Regions from separate parts of the Microbacterium sp. B19(2022) genome, predicted to be linked through region 1. Evidence: riboswitches for the same ligand, from Rfam matches in the RefSeq annotation. Region 1 holds a riboswitch; the other holds the start of a gene.
What was found. Region 1 has a riboswitch for thiamine pyrophosphate ahead of HCX50_RS00475 (ECF transporter S component). Riboswitches for the same ligand answer to the same signal wherever they lie in the genome.
Positions count from the first base shown of each region.

Region 2: linked by a shared signal. The riboswitch ahead of thiM (hydroxyethylthiazole kinase) and the one ahead of HCX50_RS00475 (ECF transporter S component) in region 1 are both predicted to bind thiamine pyrophosphate.

Region 1 is NZ_JAAUVO010000001.1:90,382-94,464, reverse strand. Features, by position in the region: gene HCX50_RS00485 (ABC transporter ATP-binding protein) at 1-226, shown strand, start outside; gene HCX50_RS20140 (D-alanyl-D-alanine carboxypeptidase) at 399-2,216, opposite strand; TPP riboswitch at 2,299-2,410, shown strand; gene HCX50_RS00475 (ECF transporter S component) at 2,401-3,045, shown strand; gene HCX50_RS00470 (ABC transporter ATP-binding protein) at 3,045-4,083, shown strand, end outside.
Region 2 is NZ_JAAUVO010000019.1:14,760-18,842, forward strand. Features, by position in the region: gene HCX50_RS15770 (bifunctional hydroxymethylpyrimidine kinase/phosphomethylpyrimidine kinase) at 1-1,968, opposite strand, end outside; gene thiM (hydroxyethylthiazole kinase) at 1,965-2,813, opposite strand; TPP riboswitch at 2,804-2,897, opposite strand; gene HCX50_RS15780 (NAD-dependent epimerase/dehydratase family protein) at 2,904-3,866, opposite strand; gene pheT (phenylalanine--tRNA ligase subunit beta) at 3,973-4,083, opposite strand, start outside.

The DNA.
Region 1 (4,083 bases):
CCAGTCGCAGTTCGAGCAGGCAGCGACCGACATCGACGCCGAGGACGCTCTCACCGGATCGACGCCCGTCGTCGTCACCGGAGAGGCCGGCGACGACGAGAGTGCGAAGGAAGAAGCCGCCGCCGTGGCCGGAGCATCGGTCGGGGCCCAGGCGCCCGCGGCCGAGGTCGCCGCCGCGCAGGCTCTGCTCGAGGACGGCGCCGACGGCTCCGCTCCTCGCGGCTGATCCCGCCGCACACGCCTCACGCACAGCGCCCCCTCCCGCACACGCGGGGTGGGGCGCTGTGCTGTGTGCGCGTTTCTGTGTGCGCTGTGCTGTGCGGAGCAGGTGAGGAGCCAAAGAACGCCGCCTCCTCAGGCCTGGAGGCGGCGTTCTTTGACTCTTCAGGGTGAGAGAGTCAGCGTGCGTCGGTGGTGATGCCGAGGAGCTCGAGCGGGTGGGTCAGACGCCACCAGGGACTCGGGCCCTCGACGTCTCGCGCCAGGACCAGGGGAACCGTCGCGCTGTCGAGCGGTCCGACGGCGGTCATCGTTCCCACCGTGTCGTCTTCATCGCGCTCGTCCGCGAGGTCGAAGGTCGGCGTCGCCGTCGCAAGGGCGCCGTTCCAGAGCACCACATCGGCGTCGGAGTCGGTGACGACCTCGACATCCTCGCCCCACAGGGTCGTGACGCGTCCGACGACCGTGCCCGCGGCGACCGCCGGGCCCTGCGCCTGCAGTGCAGTTTCGGTCTCGGCGAAGAGCGAGCGGGTCAGGGCGAGCCGCTCATCGTCGCCCGCCTGGTTCAGCGCGGCGGCGTACAACTTCACCGTCGTGTCGCCGACCGTCACATCCTTCGCCGTGAGCAGGTTCCAGCCGACCAGCGTGCCGGTCTTGATGCCGACGACACCCGGGTCGGCGAGCATCTTGTTCGTGTTGACGACCGTGCCCGCGCCGGGCAGGTCGACCGATTTCGTTCCCACGATCTCGGCGAACACCGGATTCTGCATCGCCAGCTCGCCCAGTGCGATGAGCGAATCGGGCGTCGAGACGTTGCCTTCGTCGAAGCCCGACGGGGTGACGACCGTGATGCCGGTGAGGTTGCGCTCTCTCAGCCAGGTCTCCGCGGCGGACGCGAACTCCCGGTCGGAGCCCCAGATCTCGGAGGCGAGTCGATCGATGTAGTTGTTCGCCGAGCCGAGGAGCGTGCCCTGCAGCAGCTGGTACTCGGTCAGCACGCCGTCGACGGGCACATCCAGCGCCGACTGATCACTGCGCCGGTAGTCCCAGTACTCCACGCTGTCGCGGTAGCTGAAGCGGAACTCGGGGCCCTGCTCGCCGAGGGCCAGCGGCATCCGGTCGAGCACCATCAGGCTGCTCACGACCTTGGTGATGCTCGCGATGCTGACGGCACCGGGGTTCGAGGCCACCGTGCTCAACCCGCCGATGCCGACAGCGGCGCTGCCCTCGCCGGGCCAGGTGGGCGCAGCCGCGGCGGCGGGGACCGTGCTGAACTCGACGGACTGCACCGTGGGCGGCACTTCGTGCAGCGGCCAGAGCATCGTCGTGCCGGCGTAGGCGGCGACGATCGCGACCAGCGTCGCCAACGGCACCAGGATCCCCGGACGGGCGATCGCCGGTCGCAGGTGGGCCCCGCGCATCAGTCCGCCTGTCTGCTCAGCCTCGGCCGGCTCGTCGAGGGTGGCGAGAGGCGGGTGCGCGGCGACCGTTGCGGCATCGACCCAGGTGAGGGCCGTCGCCCCGGTCGTGTCATCCGCCCACTGCGGTGCGCTCGCGTCGAGGAGAGCATTCGCGTCGTCCGCCGGTTCTTCACCGGTCGTCCGCTCGGACGGGACGAACGGCGGTTTGGTCAGCGGGGGTGTCGTCGGGATCGCATCCCCGGGCTCAGCGGGCTCCATGGCCTCGACGGGCTCGACGGGTTCGGTGAGGAACTCGGGTTCCGGCTCGACGTCGCCGCCCGTGGACTTCTGCGTCGTGAACAGCGCGCCGATCGCCGCGGAGTCGACCGGGATCGCCGGGGCCACGACGGCGTCCGGAGGGCGCACATCGCCCGCGAACAGCCGGTCGGCGGCGAAGGCTGAGGAGTCGCCGGAGTCCGCTGCAAGAGCGTCCCGCGCGGCCGGCAGGGCGTCGACGGGTCCGGAGGGGACGGCGTCCGGCGAGCTGTCGCCATCGACGACGCCCGTCGCCTCGTCGGCGGGATCTGAAGCGGTCACTCGTTTACGGTACCCAATCCCGGGCGCGTTGCGCGGCGCGCAGCCTCGTCGCGCACGGGGTGTCGTGAGCCGGTAGGCTCTTCAGCACAACCACGGGAGTCCGGCGAGCCGGGCTGAGAGGGAGCGAATCGCGCTTCGACCGTCGAACCTGATCTGGGTCATGCCAGCGCAGGGAGGAGTTCAGATGAGCACGTCCACGTCCACATCGGCGTCCACGAAGGCCCAGGCCTCGCCCCCGGCCAGGAGCTTCCTGCGCTGGCGCATCGTCGACATCGTCGTCGCCAGCGTCATCGGTGTCGCCGCCGGCCTGATCTTCCTCGCGTGGAACGTCGGCTACCTCGGCCCGAAGGCCCTGCTCGAGCCGCTGCTCCCCGGCGTGCAGGGGCTTCTCGACGGCCCGTGGCTCTTCGCCGGCGTCCTCGGCGGGCTGATCATCCGCAAGGCGGGCGCCGCGATCTACGTCGAGCTGCTCGCGGCGGTCGTCTCCGCCCTCATCGGCAACCAGTGGGGCGGATTCCTCACACTCGAGGCAGGACTCGTGCAGGGCCTCGGCGCCGAGCTGATCTTCCTCCTCTTCTTCTACCGCCGCTGGTCGCTGCCGGTCGCGATCCTCGCGGGTGCCGGTGCTGCCCTCGCGGGCGGGATCAACAACCTCGTGCTCTGGTACGCCGGCTCCGGCCCCGCCTTCACGACGATCTACCTGATCAGCACCGTCATCTCCGGTGCCGTCATCGCGGGTGCGCTGTCGTGGGTGCTGGCGCGAGGCATCGCCGCGACCGGAGCGCTCGACCGATTCGGCTCCGGGCGCGAGGCGCGCGTCCGCGTCTGATGGCGGCGGATCCCACCGTTCCCGCCGCCGTCGAGGCACGCGGCTGGGGGTGGCGACACGCGAGTCGCCTCGCCTGGGCGCTCAGCGACGTCTCGTTCCGCATCGACCCCGGTGAGCGTGTGCTGGTGCTCGGCGCGTCCGGCGCGGGCAAATCCACCCTGCTGCACGGACTCGCGGGCGTGCTCGGCGGCGAGGAAGAGGGCGAGAGCACGGGCGAACTGCTCGTCGACGGTGCTCCCGCCGTCGCCACCCGGGGGCGCGCCGGCCTCGTGTTGCAGGACCCGGACTCGCAGGTGATCCTGGCGCGAGCGGGCGACGACGTCGCCTTCGGCTGCGAGAACCTCGGCGTGCCGCGGGCGCAGATCTGGCCGCGGGTGGTGGCGGCGCTGGATGCCGTCGGCCTCGATGTGCCGCTGGACCACCCGACCAAGGCGCTCTCCGGCGGACAGAAGCAGCGGCTCGCGCTCGCCGGCATGCTCGCGATGCGTCCGGGGCTCGTGCTGCTCGACGAGCCGACCGCCAACCTCGACCCGGCCGGGGTCGTCGAGGTGCGCGACGCAGTGGAGCGGATGCTGCAGGCACAGCCCGCGACGCTGATCGTCGTCGAGCACCGCCTCGAGGTCTGGCTGCCGCTCATCACCCGCGTGATCGTGATCGGAGCCGGGGGAGTGATGGCCGACGGAGCACCCGGCGAGGTGCTCGGCGACCAGGGCGCACGGCTCGCGGCCGACGGGGTCTGGGTGCCGGGGCACGCTCCCGCCGCTCCGCCGCCCCCGCGCGGGATGCCGGGCGAGACGCTGCTTTCGGCGCGCGGCCTGGCCGTCGCCCGCGTCAAGGGACGCCCGGTCGCCACCGGTATCGACCTCGACGTGCACGCCGGCCAGGCGCTGGCGATCACCGGTCCGAACGGCGCAGGAAAGTCCACGCTCGGGCTCACTCTCGCGGGACTCCTTCCGCCGGCCGCGGGTGACCTGACGGCATCCGCCGTGCTCGCCGCCGGGGCTGACCCGTCGCCGATCCGCTGGGCGTCGCGCGACC
Region 2 (4,083 bases), on a different contig from region 1:
CCAGGACGCATAGGGGTGCTGCGAATCGGTCGCGTATTCACCGAACTCTCCCGCGTGCAGGCGCCGGCCGAGATCGGTGTAGAGCCAGAAGCACGGGAGCACGGCGGCGACGATCTCGGCGTAGTCGCCGCCGAAGGCCACGGACCGCAGGTGATCGAGATACGCCGTCGTCGCCGACGAGGGCTCCGCCGCGAACGTCGCCGCGCTCACCCCCTGCGACGGGGTCAGCCACGACGCGTGCAGTTCGAGCTCGCCGACGATCGAACCGTGGGCGGAGTCCGCCCAGAACGCCTGCTCGGCCGAGGTCGGCGCGAGGCGGGCGGCTTCGGCCAGCACCCGGGCATAGTCGCGCAGATACAGCGCGTCCTGGGCGAGGAACGACAGGAACGGCGCGCGCTCGAGAGAGCCGTCGGCGAGCGCGCGGATGAACGGCAGCTCGTCGATCCCCGCGCGGATGCCGGCGATCTCCTGCCACCAGTCCGCGGCGATGTCGGTCGACCCCGGTCGCGTCGCCGTGCCACCACGCTCCCAGAGTCCGGCGAAGTGGCTGATCGGGCCGTGTCCGCGTCCCACGCGCAGCCCGTCCCCCGCGCGGAGGGATTCGCGCAGCCAGGCGCGTGCCGCGCGGACCGCCTCCTCGGGCTCACTCCCCTGCGCCAGCAGCGTGGCCAGGGCCGAAGAGAGCGAGCAGCCCGTGCCGTGCGTGCTCGACGTCACGATGCGCGGCCCGGTGAACTCCTGACGCAGCCCGCGCCGCGCGTCGACCAAGGCGTCCGGGGCCTCGTCGCCTGTCAGATGACCGCCCTTGACGAGCACGGCGGCACCGATCTCGGCCGACAGTTCCTCGGCGGCGACGATGCCGTCCGCCCAGTCGACGATGTCACGGCCGGACAGCACCGCGAGCTCGGCGAGATTCGGGGTGATCAGCGTCGCGCGGCCGAGCAGACCGCGCAGCTCCGCCTCGGCATCCGGCGACAGGAGCCGGTCCCCCGAGGTCGCGACCATGACCGGATCGAGCACGACGACAGGCGGACGCACCCGGTCGAGCCACTCGCCCACCGCGCGGATCACCTCGGTCTCGGCGAGCATCCCGATCTTCACCGCGTCGATCACGATGTCGTCCGACACCGCGTCGAGCTGCGCGCGGAGGAAGTCCACCGGCGGCACATGCACCGCCCGCACACCCTGTGTGTTCTGCGCGGTCAGCGCCGTGAGGACGGCCATGCCGTACCCGCCGTTCGCGGCGATGGACTTGAGGTCGGCCTGGACGCCCGCTCCTCCCGATGGGTCGCTCCCCGCGATGCTGAGCACGCGCGGCACGGAGCCCGCGAGCCACCGTCGCCGGAATTCGCGGGCGGCCTCGGCGGGATCGTCGGCCGCGCACAGTGCCGAGACCACGGCGAGCCCGGCAGCGCCGGCCTCACGAAGCGCCTCGGTGTCGTCGATGCCGACGCCACCGATCGCCACGCACGGGAGCGGGCTGCGCGTCACGAAGTCACGGAACCCGTCCACGCCGAGGGGCTCGGGGTGATCCGGCTTGGTCGAGGTCGGACGGATCACCCCGACGCCGAGATAGTCGACGGTGCCGGCAGGCAACGCGAGAACCGCGTCGAGGTGCGCTGCACTGTTCGCGGTGAGGCCGATCAGCGCATCCGGCCCGAGAGCCTCGCGCGCCCGCAGCACCGACGCGTCCCCCTGCCCCAGGTGCACGCCGTCGACGCGTGCACCGCGGGCGCGGGCGGCGATGGCGGCATCCAGTCGGTCGTTCACGACGAGCAGTGCGCGTCCGTCGATGGCCTGCGACAGGGCAAGCAGCTGCTCGGCCGTCTCGGCATCGGATGCGGTCTTGTCGCGGAGCTGCACGATGCGCACGCCCCCGTCGACGGCACGGCGGACGGTATCGACGACGCCGCGGTCTCCGCAGAGCGTGGGATCGGTGACCAGGTAGAGGGAGAGATCGGCGTTCACAGCGCCCCCACCTCCACACGGGCGTCCGCGATCACGTCGGCGGGGCCCACGGTGGCGAGGGCGTCCAACAGCGCCACGGCGAAGCTGCCGGGGCCGGTCGCGATCGCGGCGGCGCGCTCGGCCGCGATCGTGTACACGAGGCTCGCGGCGGCGACGGCCGTGAGCGCGTCGTGCTCGGTGTTCCGCGCGGCACCGAGGAATGCCGCCATCACCGCCCCGAGAGCGCAGCCCCCGCCGGTGACCTTGGTCAGCAGCTCGTGCCCGTTCGCGAGGCGCAGCACCCGCTCCCCATCGGTGAGGAAGTCGATCGGACCAGACACGGCGATCACGGCACCCGTCCGTCGCGCGAGAGCAGCGGCCGCGTCGGCTGCGCTATCCGTGCTGTCGGTGGCATCCACTCCGCGACCACCGGCGCTGAGGCCGGCGAGCGCGAGGATCTCCGAAGCGTTGCCGCGGATCGCCGTCGGACGCTGCTCCGCCAGCCGGTGCGCCAAGGCGGTGCGGATCGGCAGTGCCCCGATCGCGACCGGATCGAGCACCCATGGGGTTCCGGATGCCGCGGCCCCGGCGACGGCCTCGAGGCTCGCCGCGCGCTGCTCGGGGGTGGGCGTCCCCAGGTTGATCAGCACACCGGAGGCGACACCGGCGAACATCTCGGCCTCTCCGACGATGTCGACCATGGCGGGCGCAGCGCCGAGCGCGAGCAGTACGTTGGCGGTGAACCCGGTGACGACCGTGTTGGTGATGCAATGGGTCAACGGTGGCGTCTCGCGCAGCACCCCCCACAGGGCCGCGGCGGCGGCGGGGAGATCGGTGGTGGAATCAGGACGCAGAAGATCGCTCATCGCGACATCCCTTCGCTAGTACGAACTAGATCAGGTTCGACGGGTCTGTTCTCAGCCGCGGATGCGGCACCCCGTGTCACTGCTCGCAGTCTAGCGATCGGCCAGCAGAGCCGACTCCTCCGCCCGCGTGAGTCCGGCACGGCGGTCGCGGTCGATGCCGCGCGCCCGCTCATCGGCCACGACGGCTCGGATGGTGTCGGTCAGAGGGCGCAGCCGACCACCCGCTTCGCGGTACGCCGAGTTCGACCGGGTCATGAAGCCCGTCATCTCCGGCGGCAGCCACAGCGGTAGTGATCTCGGTCCCGCCCAGTGCGCGACCTCGCGTGCGACGAGCCACTCCTCCTCGGCGACGACGGTCTCGCCGGTCTGGCCTGCTGCCGCGCGAACCGCCTGCAGCACGTCGCCGAGGGAATGCCCGTCCCCGATGGCGTTGACCGGCCCGCTCCTGGTCGTCGCGACGAGGAAGTCAGCGAGGTCGTCCACGTCGATCACCTGGGCGCTCCTCCCCTCGAGCGGCGGCAGCAGCACCGGCCCGATACCCGCCCGTGCGAAGGCGGCTGCCCAATACCCGAATCGATCGCTCGGGTCGCCGTCGCCCACGATGAGCCCGGGTCGCACGATGAGCGCACGATCGCCCAGGGCACCCACGGCGTCTTCCGCTGCCGCCTTCTGCGCCCCGTACTCGTACTCGTCACCGGGCCGGGCGGGCGGATGCCGCGGAGCCGACTCGTCCGCACCGACCGTCTCGTCGTCGGAGTAGACCGACATGGAGGACACGTAGGTCCATCGCGCGGCTCGCTCTCCGAGAGCGTCGACGGCCGCTACGGCGTGAGACGCCTGCGACGAGATATCCACCACGTGGTCCCAGTCCCGTCGGGCGAGCTCGGTGTACGCCGCGGGATCGTCGCGGTCGCCACGCACGAGCACGGCCCCGTCGGGCGCAGGCCTCCCGCCGCGGGCGAGACAGGTCACCATCGCTCCCGCATCCCGCCATCGGCGAGCGATGCGCCCGGAGAGCCAGCCCGTTCCCCCGAGGATCAACACGTCGGTCATGGACCCATGTCACCAGGAAGCCGACGCGTAAAGAAGTCCTTCCGCTCAGAGCAGAGCGAGACGGGCGCCCCGACCATCGGGGCGCCCGTCTTGAGCGAAGTCGCGCTCAGTCGCGCAGTGCGGCTCCGAAACGCTGGGCAGCGACCTCGACACCGGCGAGCTTGGCCGCCGTGGCCTCGGCTGCCGTGAGCGTACGGTCGTCCGCGCGGAAGCGCAG